DNA from 4 places in the Sporosarcina sp. FSL W7-1283 genome. Region 1 is predicted to be linked to each of the others. Evidence: riboswitches for the same ligand, from Rfam matches in the RefSeq annotation. Region 1 holds a riboswitch; each other region holds the start of a gene.
The links. A riboswitch is a leader RNA that binds a small molecule or an ion and turns the genes downstream of it on or off. The one in region 1 is predicted to bind S-adenosylmethionine.
Positions count from the first base shown of each region.

Region 2: another riboswitch for S-adenosylmethionine. It lies ahead of metA (homoserine O-acetyltransferase MetA); the one in region 1 lies ahead of MKY93_RS19145 (bifunctional homocysteine S-methyltransferase/methylenetetrahydrofolate reductase).
Region 3: another riboswitch for S-adenosylmethionine. It lies ahead of metK (methionine adenosyltransferase); the one in region 1 lies ahead of MKY93_RS19145 (bifunctional homocysteine S-methyltransferase/methylenetetrahydrofolate reductase).
Region 4: another riboswitch for S-adenosylmethionine. It lies ahead of MKY93_RS01230 (O-acetylhomoserine aminocarboxypropyltransferase/cysteine synthase family protein); the one in region 1 lies ahead of MKY93_RS19145 (bifunctional homocysteine S-methyltransferase/methylenetetrahydrofolate reductase).

Region 1 covers NZ_JBBOOL010000001.1:3,643,431-3,649,454, reverse strand. The annotation lists gene MKY93_RS19145 (bifunctional homocysteine S-methyltransferase/methylenetetrahydrofolate reductase) at 1-1,728, opposite strand, end outside; SAM riboswitch class I at 1,810-1,919, opposite strand; gene MKY93_RS19140 (hypothetical protein) at 2,084-2,281, shown strand; gene MKY93_RS19135 (biotin transporter BioY) at 2,548-3,150, shown strand; gene bioB (biotin synthase BioB) at 3,147-4,151, shown strand; gene MKY93_RS19125 (CtsR family transcriptional regulator) at 4,381-4,851, shown strand; gene MKY93_RS19120 (UvrB/UvrC motif-containing protein) at 4,899-5,414, shown strand; gene MKY93_RS19115 (protein arginine kinase) at 5,404-6,024, shown strand, end outside.
Region 2 covers NZ_JBBOOL010000001.1:2,535,283-2,541,306, reverse strand. The annotation lists gene serA (phosphoglycerate dehydrogenase) at 1-1,315, opposite strand, end outside; gene MKY93_RS13100 (thioredoxin family protein) at 1,936-2,247, shown strand; gene MKY93_RS13095 (AbrB/MazE/SpoVT family DNA-binding domain-containing protein) at 2,438-2,707, opposite strand; SAM riboswitch class I at 2,880-2,986, shown strand; gene metA (homoserine O-acetyltransferase MetA) at 3,080-3,988, shown strand; gene MKY93_RS13085 (DUF421 domain-containing protein) at 4,060-4,764, shown strand; gene MKY93_RS13080 (HAD family hydrolase) at 4,808-5,467, opposite strand; gene MKY93_RS13075 (spore coat protein) at 5,560-6,024, opposite strand, start outside.
Region 3 covers NZ_JBBOOL010000001.1:2,650,148-2,656,171, reverse strand. The annotation lists gene MKY93_RS13720 (NUDIX hydrolase) at 1-242, shown strand, start outside; gene MKY93_RS13715 (alpha/beta hydrolase family protein) at 235-1,032, shown strand; gene pckA (phosphoenolpyruvate carboxykinase (ATP)) at 1,080-2,666, opposite strand; SAM riboswitch class I at 2,837-2,956, shown strand; gene metK (methionine adenosyltransferase) at 3,134-4,345, shown strand; gene MKY93_RS13700 (amidase) at 4,455-5,891, shown strand; gene MKY93_RS13695 (hypothetical protein) at 5,923-6,024, opposite strand, start outside.
Region 4 covers NZ_JBBOOL010000001.1:258,548-264,571, forward strand. The annotation lists gene MKY93_RS01210 (sulfurtransferase TusA family protein) at 1-181, shown strand, start outside; gene MKY93_RS01215 (MBL fold metallo-hydrolase) at 181-1,302, shown strand; gene MKY93_RS01220 (sulfurtransferase TusA family protein) at 1,726-1,953, shown strand; gene MKY93_RS01225 (sulfite exporter TauE/SafE family protein) at 2,014-2,790, shown strand; SAM riboswitch class I at 2,887-2,993, shown strand; gene MKY93_RS01230 (O-acetylhomoserine aminocarboxypropyltransferase/cysteine synthase family protein) at 3,230-4,522, shown strand; gene MKY93_RS01235 (glycine betaine uptake BCCT transporter) at 4,572-6,024, opposite strand, start outside.

The sequences.
Region 1 (6,024 bases):
CGCTGCTGTATCGATCAGCTCCTTTGCGATCTGAATTCCTGTTTCAGTGGCTTTTGCTCGGTCGTCGCCACAGGCGCGCATCCGTTCAAGCACTTCGTCAGATAGTTTAATGCCAGGCACTTCATGATGCAGAAACTCTGCGTTGCGAATATTTGTCAAAGGCATAATACCTATGAAGATAGGTGTATCTAGATGTTTTGTAGCCTCATAGACGTCAATAATCTTTTCTTTTGTATAGACAGGTTGCGTTATGAAATAATCTGCACCTGCTTCAATCTTTTTCTCCAATCGCTGAACAGCCCGGTCCAATACTCGGACATTCGGATTGAACGCAGCTGAAACTGAGAAGTTTGCTTTTTTACGTAATGGTTTACCGGAGAATGAAATCCCTTCATTCAACTGTTTGATTAACTGCAGCAGTTCCATACTCGATACATCGTAGACGCTTGTTGCGCCAGGGAAATCACCAACTTTCGTCGGATCACCTGTTACAGCCAGAATATCGTGGATGCCTAACGCGTCAAGCCCCATTAGATGAGATTGTAACCCGATCAAGTTGTGATCTCGACACGTTAAGTGGACAAGAGGGCGGATATTGTGCTGCATTTTAATGATGGAACCCATTGCCATATTGCTGATCCGAGGGGATGCCAATGAGTTATCCGCCATCGTTACGGCATCAACACCTGCATCGTAAAGTAAATTGGCACCTTTAATATAATCTTCTGTCTCTAAATGCCGTGGTGTGTCCAATTCCACAATGACCGTACGTTCTGTTTTGGCTTTCTCGTGGAGCGGTTGATGTTTTACCGGGCCGGCTTCCTGAATAACGATTGGCTTTGTTGGTTCTACTACTTTCTTGGTGATAGGAGACAATCCCGCTAATCGAGTTTTCGCTGCTTTAATATGTTTAGGAGTAGTTCCGCAACACCCGCCAATTAACCGTACACCTTGATCACGCAGCAATACTGCAGCTCGCCCGAAGTACTCAGCTTCAGATTCATAGACAATGCGGCCATCTTCCACATCCAGTAAAGATGCATTCGGATAAGCGGATAAAAATGCATTTTCCGGCAGTTTCACATTTTCAAAAGCTTGGATTGTATGGTAAGGCCCTAAGCGGCAGTTTACACCGACTATACTTGCACCTAGTGATTCCAGTTGATGCAACGCGTCATTCAATGAAAGTCCGTTTTGCAAAACTCCAGGATCGTGCATGGAGACTTGCGCAATTAGCGGAACATCTGTGATTTGACGAAGTGTTGAAACGACGGATGATAATTCTTCGAAATCATAATACGTTTCGAGTAACAGTCCGTCTGGATCTCCAGTCAATAATGCGTTGGCCTGTTCAAGGACTACTTGCTTTACTTCATCGAGCGATGCATCACTTTTGCGAATTCCACGCAAACCGCCGATGGTACCAAGCACAAATTGACCACCTGGTGCAGCAGCCCGCTTTGCAATTTGGATTGCTGCTTTATTGAATTCCGTAACACGGTTTTCCAATCCATAACGAGCCAATTTCACTGCATTGGCACTGTATGTATTGGTCTGAATAATATCAGCTCCCGCCTCGATATAGTCGTGGTGGATTTTCTCTATAATTTCAGGTTTCTCTATATTTAATTCCTCATAGCAATAATCGATCCCATATGAATACAAAATAGTTCCCATTGCCCCATCTGCTGTCAGGACATTTGTTTGAAGTTTCTCCAGTAATGACATCATCAAATCCCCCTTTGTTTTCTCTAATCAAAAAAAGCCTTCAAGTAAATAGAAGGCTTTGTAATCGCAATGACCAGTTCCCTCTCATCTTTCAGTGTGCCATTTCGGCATACTGCTGGAAGTAGCACCTTGCCCATCGGCTGGTTGCTGAAGCGTCTTTGGGCCAGTCCCTCTGCTTCTCTTGATAAGATATGATTCTTATTAAATTATTTCGATAATTCTAACCATATCATAGCGGCTTTGTAGGTAATCGTCAAGTGAATGTTTGATGAAGTTCTTGAAGACCGGAGTGCGCATAGAGAAATTTACTGAAACATGGTAAAATTAAAGGAGTAACTTGAAAAGGTGAGGAATCATGCAGTTTTTTAAATACTCCATTCCGATAGCGGCACTTGTCGGCACGCTTGCCTGGATTATGTTGGAGAATAATTATGAAGAAGTACCGTGGGATTCGCGTGTTTGGATTACCTTTGGCGCCGCTGCATTAAGTGGTGTACTTGCTTTTTTTCTTTTCAGGAAAGAAAAAGAAGACAAAGTCGATAAAAAGAAATAGGAGCTGCCCGAGAAGTCATGTTCATCTGACTTCCCGGGTAGTTCTTTTTTTGCAGAGAAAGCATTTTGTTCATTCTAAGAAATTGCCAGCAGGGGTAGATGTGGGTCTTGTCTGTTTCTTTCTGCCTTATTGGATAAGAAAAGGGTGTCATTCCTTACATATAAGATGTTCCATAAATTATTAGTTAACTTAAATTAAAAACGAGTTGACAATTAATGAGTCAACCATTACTATTTTTATAGTAACTCAAAATAGAAAGAGGTGTCATGATGACGACAGCTTCGGAAGGACGTCCGCAAAGTAAATTCAGTACATTGTCAATTGTATATAGTGGAATGTTTGCTGCTTTAATGATGATTGGGGCTAATATCACTTCTTTCATACCATTTTTAGTAGTCGGGGGAGTACCTATTACATTGCAGACATTTTTCGCTGTTTTGTCAGGATTGTTATTGGGTAGCCGTCTTGGTGCATTGTCGATGACTGTCTATATGATGGTCGGCCTTGCAGGGGCTCCTGTATTTGCTAAGTTTCAAGGTGGATTTGGCCAAATCTTAAGCCCGACATTTGGTTTTATCGTTACTTTCATCTTGATTGCTTATGTAGCAGGTAAAATCGTGGAGCGTAAGAATACACTGCCATCTTATATTATTGCATCACTTGTTGCGACAGCAATCAACTATTTATTGGGTACGAACTGGATGTATGTCGCCTATAAAGTTTGGGCTGCGGCGCCAGAGGTGTTTACGTACAAAATTGCATGGCTTTGGATGATTCCTCCATTACCGAAGGATATTGTGCTAGCCGTACTGGCGGGAATATTCGCATTTAGAATTTCAAAACATTTGAAAGTGAGGCATTCATTTTGACGAACTATCAAAGGCTGGCTGACCAAGTTTTGAAAGGTCACGTATTAACAAATGAGGAAGCGCTTTCAATATTAAATAGTCCGGATGAAGATTTGCTGTTGCTGCTTCATGCGACGTACTCGATCCGATCCCATTACTATGGAAACAAAGTAAAACTTAATATGATCATCAATACGAAGTCGGGGTTGTGCCCGGAAAACTGTGGCTACTGTGCCCAGTCGATTGTGTCAAAAGCACCGGTTGAAAAGTATGCAATGATGAAATCAGAAGAAATATTACAAGGTGCAGAGCGAGCTGCTGCAAATAAAGCGGGCACTTATTGTATCGTGGCAAGTGGACGAGGACCTCGGGCTAGTGAGCTTGAAATCGTTATTGATTCCGTCAAGAAAATTAAAGAGAAACATAAAGGAATGACCGTTTGTGCATGTTTAGGCATTCTGAAGCCAGAACAAGCCGCACGCTTGAAAGAAGCAGGTGTAGACCGATACAATCACAACTTGAACACCTCTGCCGAACACCATGAAAGCATCACTACATCGCACACATACGATGATCGTGTAAACACAGTAGGACATGTAAAGGAAGCGGGAATATCTCCTTGCTCTGGCGTAATAGTCGGAATGCGTGAAACAAAAGAGGATGTCATTTCCATGGCACACAGCCTGCGGATACTCGATGCAGACTCCATTCCAGTCAACTTCCTGCACGCCGTGGATGGGACGCCGCTAGAAGGGACCTCTGAACTGGATCCGCGCTATTGCTTGAAGGTACTTAGCCTATTTCGTTTCATCAATCCAACAAAAGAAATACGAATTTCGGGTGGACGCGAAGTGAACCTTCGCAGCCTTCAACCACTTGGCTTATATGCTGCAAACTCTATCTTCATCGGTGACTATTTGACAACATCGGGTCAGGAAAACGACAAAGACCAACAAATGTTAGAAGATATGGGCTTTGAAGTGGACTTGGAACCATTGAAGAAAGAACCTATGACTATATAAGAGAGATCTAACCGCGCAGACAGCTTGCGTGGTTTTTTTCGTTCAATGAAAAACATGAAAAGATCTTGAATAATCCTCCATGTAGAGAGACAGCCTAACGCAAGACATGCAAAAAAATCAAACATACATATTAAAACAAATCAATTGCATCTCACGCATTTTCTGCGATACAATCAAGTCAAAGATAGTCAAAGTCAACTAAGAGAACGAGCAGAAACGAGGTGACGAGATGCGGAACATTTCTGACATTATTGAAGGGTATTTGAAGTCCATTATCGAAAAGGAAGACAGTGCCTCTGTTGAAATCAAACGGAATGAAGTCGCCGAGAAATTCCAATGTGTTCCTTCGCAGATCAACTACGTAATCAAAACTCGCTTCACAGTCGAGAGAGGCTACGCAGTAGAGTCAAAACGCGGAGGCGGTGGATACATTCGGATTTATCGGGTGCAGACGAATTCACGGAAGGACTTGCTCGAGCAAGCGCTGGGAAGTTTGGAAGCGGGAGCATCCTCTACGATGGCTGAAGATGTAATTATTCGTTTGATTGAAGAAGAAGTGATTACAGAGCGTGAAGCCAAACTTATGTTAGCTGCGGTAGGTCGAGCCACACTGCGCTATATGCTTCCTGAACGAGATGCATTGCGTTCGCGAATACTCCGCGCCATGTTAGTCACATTGATTTATGAAGAAGTAGAATGAGGTGATGATAAATGCTTTGTGAAAACTGCAAAGAACGTCCGGCCACTGTGGTTTTTAAACAAGAGACAATGAATGGCACGACAGAGCGGCATTTATGTGATAAATGTGCGTTTTACTCCCAGACATTTTCATTCAGCCCTGATCAAGAGCCGTTGTCCATTCAACAATTTCTGGCACATTGGCTTGGAGGTTCAGAATTATTACAAGGTCAAAAGTCGAATGAGACTTTGCCTGATGGCCCCAAATGTCCGAGTTGCGGACTGACTTTTCATAGGTTTTTAGACATTGGGAAATTTGGATGTGCGACGTGCTACGATACTTTCCGCGAGCAGCTGCCACGAGTGTTTGCTAAATTGCATAACGGCAATACAAATCATGGTGGTAAGGTACCAGTCTCCTTCAATGAACGGTTTGCTTTGAAAAAACAATTAGAGGACATCCGCACAAAAATGAAGGAAGCGGTAGAAGCTGAGCGTTTTGAAGAAGCTGCCGTATTACGAGATGAAGCCAATACAGTAAAAAAGCAATTGGCCGATGGAGGTGACGATCAACATGTCATTTGAAAAATTCATCAAACAAGAGCTGACAGGCTGGATGGTGGCAAAGGGAGAACATTCGGATATCGTCCTATCTACAAGAATCAGATTAGCACGCAACCTGCAAAGTTACCTATTCCCTATTTGTGCTTCTGAAGAAGACGCTAAACGTGTCAATGAAGCAGTTGACCAAGCGGTGGCTACTATGGAAGAGCATCATTTTGCGGGCACGTCGATGTCAGACCTATCACCTCTTGAGAGACAAATATTAGTTGAGAAACATTTGGTAAGCCCACAGTTAATCGACCCAGATAAATACGGTTCGGTCCTGCTTTCAGAAGATGAAACAATCAGTATTATGGTGAATGAAGAAGACCATATACGTATCCAATGTATTTATCCTGGCTTTCAAATCGATACTGCCTATGAGCAGGCGAATCAAGTAGACAGCGAGATAGAACGAAACTTGGATTATGCTTTTGATGAGACGTTTGGCTATTTGACTAGTTGTCCATCCAACACAGGAACCGGTATGCGGGCATCTGTCATGATGCATTTACCGGCTCTCACCATCACCAAGCAAATTGAACGGATTATTCCTGCAATATCACGTCTTGGGATGGTGGTGCGCGGTAGC
Region 2 (6,024 bases), 1.1 Mb from region 1:
GTGGCCCGAGACCATTTAGAAGGGTACCGGCTACTTTGCGGATGCCTTTTGCCGTAACAACTTCCACTGTGATCAAGTTCATGAAACCTCTAGCTGTCGTCGTTTTTTGTTCATTTATTTTGATGCCGTAACGATCAGCCAACAGTCTTGCATTTACATCATTGACTGTTTCGCCAAGATTGCGCTTCAACAAACCTTTCACTGTATTACGAGTCAATGCACGCACGTCGTAATTCGCCAATTCACCTGCATATTGGATGTTGATTTCGTCGATGACTGTGTTTTGGATTTGTGATAAGAACATACCCAGTTTTTCAGTAAGGTCAAAGAATGGCTCGATTTTCGCTAAAACATCACGAGAAACGGATGGTAAATTCACTGGGTTGCGGACAGATCCGATTGTCAAGAAGTTGACGACGTCTCGGCTTACGTCTACAGCAACAGATTCTTGTGCTTCAATTGTGCTCGCACCTAAGTGAGGGGTAGCAATTACTTCAGGCAAAGTCAGTAACTTATGATCTAGGAATGGTTCCTCCTCGAATACATCTAGTGCCGCACCTGCTACTTTTCCGGCGACAATCGCATCGTATAATGCATCTTCGTCAATAATTCCACCACGGGCACAGTTGATGATCTGTACACCGTCTTTCATTTTTTCGAATGCTTCCTTATTGATCATTCTGCGAGTTTCTTTCAGCAATGGTGTATGTACTGTAATGAAATCAGCAGCTGCTAATACTTCATCTACCGTACCAATTTCAATACCCAATTTCTTTGCGATTTCTTCAGTTAGGAATGGATCGTACGCGATGACATTCATACGTTGACCTTTCGCACGTCTGGCAACTTCTGCACCAATACGGCCAAGTCCGATAATCCCTAATGTTTTGTCTTTTAGCTCTACACCGAGAAATGATTTTCTGTCCCATTTATTGTTCTTCAGTGAATTGAATGCTTGTGGAATTTTACGAGCCATCGCCATCATCATAGCTACCGTGTGCTCAGCAGCTGAATTTGTATTTCCATCAGGAGCATTGACGACGATAATCCCTTTTTCTGTAGCTGCGTCCAAATCGATATTGTCGACACCTACACCTGCACGTCCAATAATTTTCAATTGATCAGCAGAATCTAGCAATTCTTTCGTAACAGTTGTCTGACTACGTACTAGAAGAGCATCAAAACCTTTGATCCGATCCTTCAGTTGGTCAGGTGTCAAATCTGTATCGATCACAATTTCAAAACCTTCTGCTTGTCGTAATGGAAAAATACCGTCCTCGCTAAGTGGGTCACTAATAAGTACTTTAAAAGCCATAATAATCATTCTCTCCTTCAGTAGTTTTTATTGTTGTAAAGTTTTCAAAATGAATTTTATAGAGTTGATCCCATATGTACGTTCTATGCTTACCTCCTTTTAGGAAAAATAAAAAAGCCTTCCATCCCTTACATACGTAAGGGGCGAAAAGCTCAATAAACTAACGCGGTACCACCCTTGTTTTGCTGCAAAAGCAGCCTTCATTCAGCATGCGTAACGTGCATGTGACGGATTGGCCTACTGAACTATTCAGCCAAGCAATTCGGAAGTGCCGCCATCCCAAGAATTTACTGACTCTCACCAATTCATCAGCTCTCTAGAAAATTCTTTTACAGGAAGGTATGTCTTCGTCAAAATTGTTTTGCGTGTATTAAATTTGAACTAATCATAACACGTCAAAAGTAATTGTCAATTACTTTTCGGAAAAAAATGAAAAACTAATAAAGGCGAACGTAAATTATTGAATGATTTGTGAACGTTCGTGTTTGAGAGATAAAAGCGGATTATAAGTAACTTTTACTATGGAGTATTAGGAAATACCATAAGTCGTGAGAAGAGAAGATATATGCCAATCAATGTTATAGTAGTGCCATACTATTCAAGTAAAGGGGTAATGTAAGATGAAAAACTTAGAGTCCTTCGAGCGATTCGAACAATTGAAGCAAGAAGAGCGAGTGATTTTCTTGTTTTCTGCAGATTGGTGTCCTGATTGCAGAGTGATCGAGCCGTTTTTACCAACACTGGAAACGGAATTTTCCGAGTACCAATTTATTTATGTCGACCGAGATGAGTTTATTGACTTGTGCACTCAGCTCGATATATTTGGCATCCCAAGCTTTATCGCATTCAGTGAAGGCAAGGAAACAGGCCGTTTTGTCAGTAAGAATCGCAAGACGAAAGAGGAGATTGAAGAGTTTATCAATAGTTTGTGAGCAGAGGGTGAGTGGGTATAAGAACCGTTGATCCAGGTTCCGGGAGGATGGCTTTCCGCGGGGAGCCAATCTCCGGGCTACAAACTTATATTCACTTGTTCCGCTTTTCACTCTGAAGTCAACCAAATTTTATTACTTTGATGTATGCTAACAAGCCAACGATCCGAGGAGATGGTTGGCTTGTTATTATTTAAACATAATCCTGTAATTGTTCGAGAAGGATTTTCGCGCCTTGAGGACTTATGAATAATCCGTTTGATAGTTCTTTGTTTTCGTTCGTTACTTCACCAGTAATGAAGCATGCCTTATTCACTTGATACTTTCTCAAAATGATTCGATCTTCTTCTGCGAAAATTTCAATGGGATCGCCTTTATCTAATTGCAAAGATTTGCGTAGTTCTTTCGGAATAACTATTCTGCCAAGATGGTCTACTTTGCGAACAATGCCTAAAGATCTCATGAGTTCCTCCTTTAAAAAGTAGTTGGTAGTTCCTATTATACACAAATATTTCCGGTCTACAATTTACGAGATTGGAATGAGCAGAACTATTTGAAAATTTGACTATACAATTAGTTTATTAATGTTATAATAGTCAGTAAATCATTTTCGTGAAATGATATTAACTAAATACTACTTATCAAGAGAAGCTGAGGGATTTGGCCTGATGAAGCTTCAGCAACCTCTGTGTAAACAGGAAGGTGCTACCTCCAACAAGATTGTTGTCTTGAGAGATAAGAACTGTGGTCCTAAACCTTCATTTTCTTATCTACAGGAAAAGAGGTTTTTTATTTTGTAAAAACAGGCCGAATGAATAGCCAAGGGGGAAGAAATATGCCGATTAATATACCGAAACAATTACCTGCAGGTGAGTTACTGAAGAAAGAAAAAATCTTCATCATGGATGAAGATCGGGCGACGGAGCAAGATATTCGGCCGCTGAACATTTTGATTCTGAATTTAATGCCTGAAAAAGAAAAAACAGAACTTCAATTATTACGATTACTTGGTAATACGCCTTTGCAAGTAAACGTGACGTTTTTAAATACGGCGACCTATGTTTCCAAAAATGTCAGTCAAACTCATTTGGAAACGTTTTATACAACATTCGAACACGTGAAAGAGCGCAAGTTTGACGGCATGATTATTACAGGAGCACCTATTGAACATATGCAATTTGAAGACGTAGTGTACTGGAAGGAATTAGAGAAAATCATGGAGTGGACAAAAACCAATGTGACCTCTGTCTTGCATATTTGTTGGGGCGCGCAAGCCGCACTTTATCATCATTACGGCATTGATAAGTTTGAGTTGCCGAAGAAATGTTTTGGGATTTTTTCTCACGATATCACGGACCAAACAGTCAATTTGGCAAGAGGATTTAACGATGTATTTGTTGCTCCTCACTCACGTCACACGGCTGTTTCCATAGAAGAAATTGAGAAGCATCCGGATTTGACACTGCTATCTGTATCGGATGATGCGGGTGCATTCATTGTGATTTCTAATGATGAAAAAAACATAATGGTGACAGGACATTTAGAGTATGATGCACATACATTGGCTGAAGAATACGGGCGAGATGTCCAAAAGGGATTGGATATTGATGTACCTGAAAATTATTTCCCGAATGATGATCCGACGAGAGAACCAATGAATACTTGGCGTTCACATACACATTTGTTATTCTCGAACTGGTTGAACTACTATGTCTATCAAGCAACGCCATACGTTTGGGATTGAAATAAGCTTATGAAAGTATAGTTTCCCGCATTTCACACATACTCCACTCAATGGAGGTGTGCGTTGTGAATATGGATGAGTTTTTGGAGCTGTCTTTTTGGGAAATGACTTTGCGGACTGTTATTTCCTTTATCGTCCTTCTGATCCTGGCCCGGTTCATGGGAAAAAAACAAATATCTCAATTGACTTTCTTCCATTACGTGACAGGTATCACGATCGGTTCGATTGCCGCCAATTTGGCAGGGGAGTCCGAGACGCCGTTCTTAAATGGGTTATATGGTATGATCCTATGGGCAGTATTGACGATACTTGCCAATTATTTAACGTTTAAATCAAAAAAACTACGTGTCCTGCTGGATGATAAGCCAATCATCGTAATTCAGGATGGAAAGATTGTGGAAGGCTCGTTAAGTAAGCTGCGTTTGAATTTCAATGAATTGAATATGATGCTTCGGGAACAAGCCGTTTTTTCCATGAAAGATGTCAATTATGCGATTTTCGAAACGAATGGAAACTTGAGCATAATGCTTAAGCCGGGCGAAGAGAAGGCGACGAAAAAAGATGTCAAAGTGGCTTCTCCTAAACCTAAATATATTCCGACCGAAATTATTACCGACGGAAAAGTACAAGAGGAAAATATGCGTGAATTGAAGCTGACTGATGTATGGTTGAAACAACAACTGGAACTGCAAGGCATCGGAAAGCCGGAGCATGTGCTGTATGCAGAAATTCAAACCGATGGAAACTTATATGTTAATACATTGAAGAATGCTTGAAGCTTGAAGCCCTGAAGCCGAATTCAGGGCTTTTCAGCTTTCATCATAAAATGTCCCAATTTCGTTGGTTTGCTATGGCTGCAAGTTTCGGATCGGGTCTGACGGCTACAGGATTGCCGACTTGCTCTAACACAGGCAAGTCGGAGATGCTATCTCCGTAAGCAAAGCTGTTCTCCCAATCAATCGATTTACCTTGAAGTGCTTTTTCGATTTGTTCGTTTTTACGCTCTCCTTGGATATGTAGAAATGGTTGGTCCATCGTAATCTGTTCGCCGCATGAAGGGATTTCAGTACCGATAATACGATCGAATGACAAATGGCTCGTGACTGCAGTCAAAAAGGGAGTATAAGCACCAGAAACTAACAATACATGATGACCTTCTGCTTGATGTCGAGCTAATCTGTTGACGACATCTTCATTGAAATCGTTTAACATTTCTTCATGCATATTTTCGAAGTATTGTTCTAGTTGTGCAGTTGTTAAAGATTCAAGAGCCTTCAAATACAGCTTCATGGATCGTTCTTTCATTTCGGTTTCAGGCAGTAATTTTAGTTTGTAACAGATATATAAAGGTAAAATCGATCTGTAGAATTTTCCGTAATAACGCTGGTAACTCGGGTGTTTCTTCAATTGCTCCATAAGCAATTTAAAGGTTTCTTTCGTATACAACGTGCCGTCAAAGTCAAAAATGGCAACTTTCATAAATACACCCCTTCATTTGTCTGTATTCTTACAGTATACAAATACAATGAGGGAGAAAGCAAAAAAGCAGACAAAAGTCTGCTTTTAGCTGGTTATTGAAGGTTTTTTGGCATGCTGGGTTGTCCTTGCGAGGGGGCAAATGAGTTGAGTAGGATGTTCATGTCCTGAGTATTCAACTGAGGGACTTGATAATAGTGATGTTTATTTTGATAAATCGACAATTCATACGCCATTTCTATACAGTTGGGTATGGAGTCTGCAAGCACACGACGAACGACTGGATTACACGTCTCCAAAGCAGCAGCTGCTTTCCCAGTGGCCCCTTTTTTTGCAGAACCGAGCAAAAAGCCGGAGATGATTTCATCAGATATTTCGTTTGTCGATTGAATTGGTTTTGAAGGCGCCTTTTCCTTCATGCCATAGACAAAATCACTGCCAACTTTCATTTGATAACTCTGCGTAGGGTGTGATGGGTCTTTTCCTGTTTTGAAACATTCAACCGTAATATTGTATTCATCAAGCATAAAACGGTACTGTCGGTCCAGAATATCTAAGAG
Region 3 (6,024 bases), 990 kb from region 1:
CCGGCGTGACGATTGATAATGTACACTCCTTTGCAGAATACGTTGTCTTTACCGATCCGCCTTTCTGCAAAGCTGTTTTCACAGGAAATGTCGTTCATGTCGAGCGAGACTATACGTTACTTGAGACAGAAGGCGCTGTCTGGATGACAGACGTGGAGCTTGCCGCCTGCACGGAGCTTAGCTTCCATATGAAAGACCGCGGCATGGGAGAGCTCAGGAAGTGGGTGGAAGCGAATGACTGAACGCACTGACGGGGATATTATCAAGCGTAAGGAGTATCCATCGCCGAATCCTCATGTGAGGTTGGAAGAGGTAACGTATTGGTCTGACGGCTTGCAGGTTAAAGGACTGCTCGCTACACCGACAGCTGAAGGGCGTTATGATGGCTTGCTGTATTTACGGGGTGGAATCCAACATGTTGGAATGGTACGACCCGCCCGCATTGCACAGTTTGCTTCACACGGTTTGGTCGTGTTTGCTCCTTATTATAGGGGCAACCGAGGGGGCGAGGGGAAGGACGAGTTTGCAGGAGAGGACCGCAATGATGCGGTTGCCGGAGTGGAAGTACTGAAACAGCAAGCGTCTGTCGATTCAGAACGGATTCATCTCTTTTCTTTCTCTCGAGGGGGCATTATGGCATTATGGACCGCCATATTACGTGAGGATTTAACATCGATGGTGACGTGGGCAGGAGTGTCTGATGTAGTGTTCACTTATAAAGAACGTGAAGATATGCGGCGAATGATGAAGAGGGTAATTGGAGGCACACCAAATAATATGCCGGATGCCTATCGTGAGCGGACCGCTTTGTTCCGCGTGCACGATATTGAAATACCTACTTTGATCATCCATGGAACGGCGGACACAAATGTTTCATTTGAGCAAGCACTGTTACTAGAAAATGCGCTGCGCGATGCCAATAAAGAATACGAAACATGGTATTTAGAAGGATTTACCCATTACATTCCGCCCGAGATGAACCGCAAACTAGTGAAAGAAGCAGTGGATTGGATGAAAAGCAAAAGCCGATAATCAAAAAAATCCTTGCAGAAATACTCTGCAAGGATTTTTTAAATAAATTATGCGATCGGGCCGCCTTTGATTGCGATCTCTTCAGAAACATGGTTGAATTTCTTGAAGTTTTCACGGAAAGCTGCTGCAAGACGCTTCGCTTCTGCATCATATTCTTCAGGATTTTCCCAAGCGTAACGTGGGTGTAACACATTGCTTGGCACGCCTTCGATTTCAAGAGGCATTTCGAGTCCAAAGATTTCATTTGTCTTAGTCTCTACATTATCCAACTTACCGGCAATTGCCGCGCGAACCATAGTTCGTGTGTAACCTAAGTTCATACGAGAACCGACCCCGAATATTCCGCCGGTCCAGCCAGTATTAACCAAGAATACTTTTGCGCCGTGTTCGTCAATTTTCTTACCAAGCATCTCTGCATACGTTGCAGCAGGAAGAGGTAAGAACGGTGAACCGAAGCATGTAGAGAATGTTGGTTCTGGAGCAGTGATTCCACGCTCCGTACCTGCCAATTTCGATGTGAAGCCACTTAAGAAGTGGTACATTGCCTGTTCTTTTGTCAGGATCGAGATTGGAGGCAATACGCCGGAAGCATCAGCCGTTAAGAAGATGATGTTTTTCGGGTGACCCGCAATAGACGGTGTCACAATATTTTCGATATTTTCAATCGGGTAAGCAGCCCGTGTATTTTCAGTTAATGAATTGTCATCATAATCCGGTATACGTGTATCTTCGTCCAATACAACGTTTTCCAACACGGAACCGAAACGGATCGCGCCAAAGATTTCAGGTTCTTTTTCTTCAGAAAGGTTGATACATTTCGCGTAGCATCCGCCTTCGATGTTGAATACACCGTTATCAGACCAGCCGTGCTCATCGTCACCGATCAACTTGCGGTCAGCGTCTGCGGAAAGTGTTGTTTTACCTGTTCCTGAAAGACCGAAGAATAGTGCCACATCGCCGTCTTCTCCAACGTTAGCTGAACAGTGCATCGATAGGATGCCTTGCTCTGGAAGCAAGAAATTCATCGCAGAGAAAATAGATTTTTTCATTTCTCCCGCGTACTCTGTTCCGCCGATCAAGACAATACGTTTTTCAAGGGACATGATGATGAATGTCTCTGAATTTGTGCCATCCACTTCTGGATCCGCTTTGAAAGAAGGGGCAGCCAAGATTGTGAATTGCGCTTCGTGTGACTGTAGTTCTTCTGCAGTTGGACGGATGAATAATTGGTGAACAAACTGGTTTTGCCAAGCCAATTCATTGACAACTTGTATGGATAACTGAGAGTCTTTATCTGCACCTGCGTATCCTTTGAAAACGAAGAGTTCATCCTTTTGCTTCAAATGATCGATGACTTTCGTGTATAATGAATCAAATACGTCAGGGGAGATTGGCTTGTTGACGCTTCCCCAATCTACTTTATCTTTGGACACTGCATCTTCGACGATAAATTTATCCTTCGGAGAGCGTCCAGTATATTTACCTGTGCGTGCTGCTAGAGCGCCATCTGCTGAGAGTTCGGCTTCTCCTTTAGCGACTGCCTTTTCGGTTAATTCTGCCACAGACGCTTGGATCGTCACGTTGCTTCCTGATAGAAGACTTTTTAAACTATCATCAATTTTTGCAGATATCATATTTACATACCGTCCTTTGCGTAGTCGTTTTATTTGAGTAGAACATCTTAATTCGTAAATAGTATAACACATTAAGAATAATAATCTATACTAATTAAAAACTCAAGTGATTTGAGATAAAAAAATTGACAAAATCACAACTTTTTTATACTATGTGACATGAACGGATACTCTTATCCCGAGTTGGTGGAGGGTACAGGCCCTATGAAACCCGGCAACCTGCAAAAGACAGTAGTCTAGCGCGAAGGTGCCAAACCTGAAGCAAGGTTAAATTCCTTGGACGATAAGAGTGAAAGGTGCTGCGCGTGAAATTTTGCCTTTTACTCATTGCTAGAAAGTGAGTAGGGGGCTTTTTATATTGTCTAGCCCTGAATCCTTATGGTATATGATTGACGTCAATTCAGGCGTGGAGCTTTACCAGGGACTTAAGAGAGTACCGTATCATGTTGATTGAGGGGGAAACAAAAATGACAAACCGTCGACTGTTTACATCAGAATCAGTTACTGAAGGCCATCCTGACAAGATGTGCGACCAAATATCGGATGCGATTTTGGATGCGATATTAAAGGAAGATGCGAATGCCCGTGTGGCATGTGAAACGAGTATTACGACAGGACTCGTATTGGTAATGGGTGAAATCACTACCACTACCTACGTAGATATCCCAAGAGTAGTCCGTGATACTGTGAAAGAAATTGGGTACACACGTGCGAAATACGGTTTCGATTATGAAACTTCTGCTGTTTTAACTTCTATTGATGAGCAATCACCTGAAATTGCCGCGAGTGTCAACGTTGCGCTCGAAGCTCGTGAAGGCTCTATGACAGACGAAGAACTGGATGCCATCGGAGCGGGTGACCAAGGATTGATGTTTGGTTACGCTTGTAATGAAACACCTGAATTAATGCCGCTTCCGATCAGTCTTTCCCACAAGCTGGCATTCCGACTTGCGCAAGCGCGTAAAGAAGAGTTGATTTCTTACCTGCGTCCTGATGGTAAAACGCAAGTAACTGTAGAGTATGACGAAGACAACAAACCTGTGCGGATTGATACGATTGTTATTTCGACACAGCATCATCCGGAAGCGACAATGGAACAAATCGAGAAGGATATTAAAGAAGTAGTAATCGACGCGGTCGTACCTGCTCACCTATTGGACGAACAGACGAAATACTTCATTAATCCGACAGGAAGTTTTGTTGTGGGTGGTCCTCAGGGAGATGCGGGACTCACTGGAAGAAAAATCATCGTGGATACATATGGCGGATATTCTCGTCATGGCGGCGGTGCATTTTCTGGTAAAGATGCAACAAAAGTGGATCGTTCTGCTTCCTATGCTGCACGCTATGTCGCGAAAAATATTGTGGCGGCAGGATTGGCAGAGCATTGTGAAGTACAACTTGCCTATGCAATCGGTGTGGCAAGCCCGGTATCCATTTCAATCAATACATTCGATACAGGCCGTCTATCCGAAGCACTCTTAGTCGAATTTGTTCGGGAGTTGTTTGATCTGCGACCTGCAGGCATCATTAAAATGCTTGATCTTCGTCGTCCGATCTATCAACAAACGGCTGCATACGGTCATTTTGGCCGTACGGATATTGAATTGCCGTGGGAGAAAACGGATAAGGCAGATGCATTATTAGAATTAGCAATTAAAAATGATGTGAAACAATAAAAAAGATAGTTGAAGGCAGAAAGGGGGGATTAATATCCTTCTTCCTGCCTTTTTTTTATAGTATAATATAAAATAAAGAACATTCAGAAACTGGGAAAGGGGAAATTTATTGACTACACTACAACATACATTTGTGCTCGATATGGATGCTGTGCAATTGAAAGCGGAGTTAGATAGCGGGCAGATTACTTCACGTCAAGCGACGGAGGCTTATATTGCACAATGTCAGGCAACCAATCCAGCTGTGAACTTTTTAGTGGAAGAGCGATTTACTAAGGCGTTGGCCGAAGCGGATCAAGCAGACAAAGAACGGAATACAACGAAGATGACAGGGAAATTATTTGGCGTACCTATTAGTATGAAGGAATCATTCGATGTGGCTGGGATGCAGACTACAGGCGGATTGCCGTATCGTAAGGGACAGATGCAAACGACAGACGCGGAAATTGTCCGTCGATTAAAAGCGGAAGGCGCCATCCTGATCGGCAAGACAAATACACCGGCACTCTGTTTTTGTCAGGAGACCGACAATGCATTGTATGGCCGCACCAACAATCCCTACGACCTCTCTAGGACAGTAGGCGGCTCGAGTGGCGGAGAAGGTGCGGCGATTGCTCTAGGGGCGGCTGCAGCGGGAATAGGTTCAGATATCGGAGGATCCATCCGTTTCCCAAGTCATTTTACTGGGGTCATTGGCTTCAAATCAGGAAATTCGCAAGTTTCATCAATCGGCAGCTATCCTGCCGAAGAGCATCCATTACAGCAAAGAATGCTTGGAATCGGGCCGATGACAAAATCGGTACGGGATGCAAAACTGCTTTACAGCATCATTGCGGATGAACTACCTATGGAAAATGAGTTGAATCAATATACTGTAACGTTCTTGCCCGATATGAAGCTGCCGCTATCTAAGGAGACAGAAGGCTTCTTACAGGCGATCAAAGGATTTCTGTCGACAGAATTTCCTATTAGAGAGGACATACCTCCTCATTTTCAAGAATCAGCGGAATTATGGCAAGAGATCATGTCCATTGACGGCGCGAGTGGAGCAGCAGTAGAAGCATTCGGCACACGTCCGATCCGGCCGGTGCGTGAATTTTTATTAGACAAGGCGGGCAAACAAACCGATTTGCATCGGTATTTATCCTGGGCTTTAATTGGTGCCTCTTTATTCAAACCTTCAGCGGAACGAGTAGCTGAGATCGAAACCATTATTGAAAAAGGTGATGCGGAATTAGACCGCTATCTGGATAAGCGAATCCTTGTTTTGCCTGTTTATCATACGGCAGCCCTTTCGCACGGTATCGTATACAAAGAGTTATTCTCCATTCGGAAGACATTTCTGCAATATATTCCTTACGTCGCGTATGCCAATGTGTGGGGGCTTCCTGCTTTGACAATCCCTATTGGAGCGGATCGAGACGGCATGCCGCTTGGTGTACAACTAGTGAGCAAAATCGGGAATGAAGATGCGTTGTTTGCACTGGGCGCACGTCTAGAGGAAGAGTATAAAGGCTATTCGAGAGTTATCCCATCTTTCATATGAATCAATTATGTTTTAGCATAATTGATTCTATTTATTTCCAGTTTTTAATCAAACCACCTACTATCAGACCGAATACAGCGTGTGCGGCCGTCCAATAGAACCAGGCTGCCCCATCTGTAATGGCAGGTGGTTG
Region 4 (6,024 bases), 3.4 Mb from region 1:
AGAGAAAGCTGCGTATTTCGATAAGAATCAAAATATATTTGTAATTTGCCGTACAGGAAACCGAAGCGACATGGCTTGCCAGACGCTTTCGGAAGCTGGTTTTGAGTTTGTTACAAACGTGGTTCCCGGCATGTCGGGATGGAATGGAGATACAGAAAATACAACAGGGGGTACGAAATAATGAGAGCCATTCAAGCAAGTGAAGTCGCTAAAAAAGTGATTCGTGAAGAACCGTTATTTATTCTCGATGTACGTAATGAAGATGCGTTTAAGGATTGGAAGATTGATGGGAAGCAAGTACGCCATATGAACGTCCCTTATTTTGAATTGTTGGATGGTATTGAAGAAATTGAGGATTCACTTCCGAAAGATCAGGAAATACTTGTAGTGTGTGCGAAAGAAGGATCTTCCATCATGGTGGCGGACATGCTCGATGAGGAAGGGTATTCCGTTGCGTATTTGCAAGGCGGAATGAAAGCTTGGAGCGAGCATTTAGAGCCGGTGAAAGTTGGAGATTTGAAGTCTGGAGGAGAGCTTTATCAATTCGTAAGAATCGGTAAGGGCTGCCTGTCCTACATGGTCACTTCCGATGGAGAAGCGGCAGTCGTGGATGCTACGCGCATGACGAATGTATTTTCGGAATTTGCTGATCAGCTTGGAGTTAAAATTACACATGTCTTGGACACCCATTTGCATGCAGACCATATTTCCGGTGGTCGCAAGTTGGCGGAAGCAGCGGGTGCAACATACTGGTTGCCGCCGAAAGACGCAGAAGAAGTGACATTCAATTTCGCAGCATTGGAAGAGGAGGCTTCTATCCAGATCGGTAAAACGAAAATTGATATCCAGCCGCTATATTCACCTGGACATACAATTGGTTCTACTTCATTTATTGTGGATGACAGCTATTTGATGACAGGGGATATTTTATTCATCGATTCGATTGGCCGTCCTGATTTGGCAGGGTTGGCAGGGGATTGGGTAGGTGATTTACGTGAATCATTATACAGCCGTTACCAAGAGTTATCCGAAGAACTGATCGTACTTCCAGCGCATTTCATGATTATGGATGAGCTGAATGACGACGGTAGTGTTGCAGAGAAGCTAGGCGTGTTATATGAACGAAATCATGGCTTGAATATCGAGGATGAGGAGCAATTCAGGGAATTGGTGACAGGCAATCTACCGCCACAGCCAAATGCGTATCAAGAAATCCGCCAGACAAATATGGGCAAGGTCCAACCGGATGAAGAAACACAACGCGAAATGGAAATCGGACCGAATCGCTGTGCGGTGAGATAAGGTGTTGTAATCGAACCCACTTCGGCGCTTGCGGATGGCTCCCGCAATGTGCCGTTCTGGAAGAACGCCTGCCTGTCACATCGCTCCGTATACCCGCTTGTGAGGCGCCTACTTTTTTTGAGTGGGGGTTAACCGATGTGTTTTTCTAGCAAGACCATTTCAGACTAGACATCAGACTCGGAATTGCCTACTTTAAACACAACATAATGATACCTACCCATTCCAGCGAAGCCGCAACTGCGGGGTCGGCCGTTGCCATGAGACTGCTAGCATGAACTTCGCTAGCTGGCTCGTGGCGTAAGGCAATTCCCTAGCGGCACAGCGGTGCCAGTGAACTTTACTCTGCCAATGGAAGTCGAGCGACGGGACAACAAACTGTAATTTTATTTTCAATTAAAAACGATTCAAAAGGAGAAGATACAAATGAACACGACAAAATTTTTAGATGCTAAAGGATTGGCTTGCCCAATGCCGATCGTACGGACAAAAAAAGCGATGAAAGAACTAGAAGCAGGGGATATCCTTGAAATTCATGCAACGGACAAAGGATCTGTAGCAGATTTGACAGCTTGGGCCGCATCAGGAAATCACAAGGTAGTGGACCAGCAACAAGAGTCCGATGTCTTTAAATTTTGGATTCAAAAAGGATAAACTAAGCAAAGAGGGTGTTCCATTGCCCTCTTTCATTAGGAAGGAGGGAGAGAGAACATCATGAGTTTTACATTTATCATCACCATCTTCCTCATTGGATTTGTCGGCTCATTCCTTTCCGGCATGATGGGAATTGGCGGTGCCATCGTCAAATATCCAATGTTACTTTTCATTCCTGCATTACTTGGTTTTGAAGCTTTTTCATCGCATGACGTCTCGGGTATTACGGCAGTTGAAGTATTCTTTGCTTCTCTCTCAGGTGTCTTTGCTTATCGCAAGAGCAATCTAATCTTGAAGCCACTTGTGTTGTATATGGGAATCAGCGTATTGATCGGCAGTGTAATCGGAGGGGCAGGTTCCAGTCTGCTGTCGGAAGCAACCGTTAACATTGTATATGGTGTATTGGCCGTGCTGGCAGCCGTGATGATGTTCATTCCGCAAAAAGGTCTTGATAACATCCCCGTGGAAGAAATTGCGTTCAATAAATGGATAGCCACAGGAACTGCATTGCTAGTTGGGTTGGCTGCAGGAATTGTAGGGGCAGGAGGGGCGTTTATCCTCGTACCGATCATGCTTGTTGTATTAAAAATTCCTACACGGGTCACGATAGCCACTTCGCTAGCAATCACTTTATTGTCTTCAATCGGTTCGGCGTCAGGAAAACTCTTCACAGGGCAAGTTCCCTATGAACCGGCGCTTGTCATGATTATTGCGAGCGTGCTGGCGGCCCCGCTTGGAGTGAAGGTAAGTCGCAAAGTCAATACGAAAGTGTTGCAAGGAATTCTCGCTGTATTGATCATGGGCTCTGCAGTGAAAATTTGGTGGGATATTTTTTAGAAATCACAATGATTTCTAAACATTCTACTAATAACCCTTGCATTTAGTTGGTATTGGCTTTATACTATTTTTCAAGATGGAAAACGAATAGACAAACTCTTATCAAGAGCGGCGGAGGGATTAGGCCCTATGATGCCCGGCAACCGGCTAGTTATGCAAAGGTGCTACTTCCTACAAACTGTTGACAGTTTGGAAGATAAGAGAGGTATGAGCGAAAGCAAAGCCCTCTTCTTATTTTTAGGAAGAGGGTTTCTTTGTATACTCACTAGGCTCATTGTCTAGCTGCAGAGGGCAGCTGCTCGGGACGTTTCGGTCTTTTCGAAAAAGGGGGAGAGCACCCTTTTACGATAAGCCCTCCAACGTCTGTCACGACAAAACGCCCTCTTCTGCTTTTCAGTATTCCATCAGGTAGACTAATAAATTCGGAGGGGAAATAGTTATGACTAAATTTCAGCCAGAAACTGTTTTATTGCACGGAGGACAGCAGCCAGATCCTGTAACCGGTTCACGTGCTGTGCCGATTCATCGTACGACTTCATATGTTTTCAGAGATACAGAGCATGCACAGAATTTATTTGCTTTGCAAGAAGCAGGCAATATCTATACACGTATTACTAACCCGACTGTCGCAGTTTTTGAGGAGCGTGTGGCGCAGATCGAAGGTGGATCTGCAGCAGTAGGGCTATCATCCGGAATGGCGGCAATCGCATTTTCGATCCTGAACATTGCGGGCGCGGGAGATGAAATTGTGGCGGCCAGCAATCTGTATGGCGGCACGTACAATTTATTCGCTGTGACACTGCCGCGCTATGGCATCACGGTGAAGTTCGTGGATGCATCTGATCCGAAAAACTTTGAAGCGGCAATTACAGATAAGACGAAGGCGTTATTCGCAGAGACGATCGGTAATCCGAGCCTGCAAGTCCTTGATGTAGAAGCGGTAGCGAAAGTCGCGCATGACAACGGTATTCCATTGTTGGTGGATAACACGTTCCCGTCTCCATATGGCTCCAATCCGATTGAGTTCGGAGCAGACGTAGTCATTCACTCCGCAACGAAATGGATTGGCGGGCACGGCACGACGATTGGAGGCGTGGTGGTCGATGCAGGGAAATTTGATTGGACTCAAGGAAAATTCCCAGGGTTCACAGAACCGGATGAATCGTATCATGGGTTGAGATATGGCATCGATACGGCAGGGGCTGCATTCGCAACGAAGCTGCGCGTTCAATTATTGCGTGATTTCGGACCTTGCTTGGCGCCGGACAGTGCATTTAATTTATTGCAGGGGCTTGAGACGCTTCATTTGCGTGTGCCTCGCCATAATGAAAACGCACAGAAAGTCGCAGCATTCTTGAAGGGACATCCGGCAGTGGACTGGGTGACGTATACGGGTCTTGAAGAACACCCGACGTATGAGTTGGCGCAAAAACACTTGAAGCACGGCTATGGTTCCATTATTGTTTTCGGCATTAAAGGTGGCCGGGATGCAGGTCGTAAAGTGATTGATAATGTGGAAATCTGGTCGCATGTAGCAAATGTTGGCGACGCGAAGTCGTTGATCATTCATCCGGCATCTACTACGCACCAGCAGTTATCTGCAGAAGATCTGAAGAATTCGGGTGTGACTGAAGAGTTGATTCGCCTGTCTGTCGGGTTGGAATCAGCAGATGATATTATTGCAGATTTAAAACAAGCGATTGAGAAAGCGGTCGAAAAGGCTATTCATTAATTAATAGATAAAAGCAAAAAAGTCACCGAGTCCGGTGACTTTTTTGTATTTACCGACGTTTCACTTTCCTTCGTTCTTCTTTCAATGACATGAACAACGAAGTGACCATCATGATCAAGATAACGGAAAACGGCAGGGCGGCGATGATAACTACATTTTGCAGCGCATCCAATCCACCGACAAACAATAAAATAACAGCGATCGAGGACTGAATCACTCCCCATACCACCTTTAAATTATTGGGTGGTGTCAGCGATCCGTAAGACGACTGCATACCGAGTACGAAGGTAGCTGAATCTGCAGAAGTGATGAAAAATGAAATGATAAGCAAAATGGCGATCATGGATATTATAGAAGACCACGGCATGCCGCTGAACATCTCAAAAATTGTCAGCTCAGTTGCAGTGGAAGCTAAATCAATAATCCCAGCCTTTTGTGTTTCAATTGCTGTAGTACCAAATGCAGAAAACCAGATCATACTTAACACGGTTGGTACGACGAGTAAACCGATCATAAACTCCCGGATCGTTCTCCCTTTCGAAACCCGGGCAATGAACATACCGACAAATGGCGACCAAGCGATCCACCAAGCCCAATAAAATATTGTCCAATCATTAAGCCATGCACGATTCCCAACATCAAGAGGGGCAGTACGGAAACTCATGCGAACAAGATGCTCTAAATACCCACCGATCGAGTCGGTGAACATATCGAAAATAAGCAATGTGGGTCCTAAAGCAATGACGAAAAATAATAATGCAATAGCAAGGACCATATTGGCATTTGATAAGATTTTGATCCCCTTGCCGAGCCCGCTCCATGCAGACACCAAGAACAAAATCGTTACAATGATGATAATGATGAGTTGCGATAGGAAACTGACAGGAATACCAAAAAGGTAATGCAGCCCCGCATTGACTTGGACAGCGCCAAGACCGAGAGATGTGGCAACGCCAAACACTGTAGCAAAGATAGCAAATACGTCAATGACAATACCGAGGGGCCCATTGACGCGGTCACCGAAAATGGGTTTCAAAGTAGCCGAAATCAATCCCGGTTGGCCTTTACGGAATTGGAAATAGGCCAGTGCAAGAGCTGTCATCCCATAGACAGCCCAAGCATGGAAGCCCCAATGGAAAAATGCTTGGCGCATGGCTTCTTTATAAGCCTCCGCTGTTTCAGGCCCCGCAGTAGCAGGATTGACTGCATAATGCGATAGGGGCTCAGCAGCCCCGTAAAAGACAAGTCCGATTCCCATACCGGCGGAAAAAAGCATAGCCAGCCATGATATTAAAGAGAATTGGGGACGATCGCTGTCTTTTCCTAAACGGATTCTGCCGATGGGGCTAAAGATCAGATAGACCGAAATGAAAAACAGCATGGATACCGTCAACAAATAGTACCAGCCAAAGGAAGAGGCAATCCAATTTTTAACGTCGGAGGTCATCCTCTCGAAGTGGTCCGGCGCAATCACTCCATAACCGACGGCTATTATGACGGCA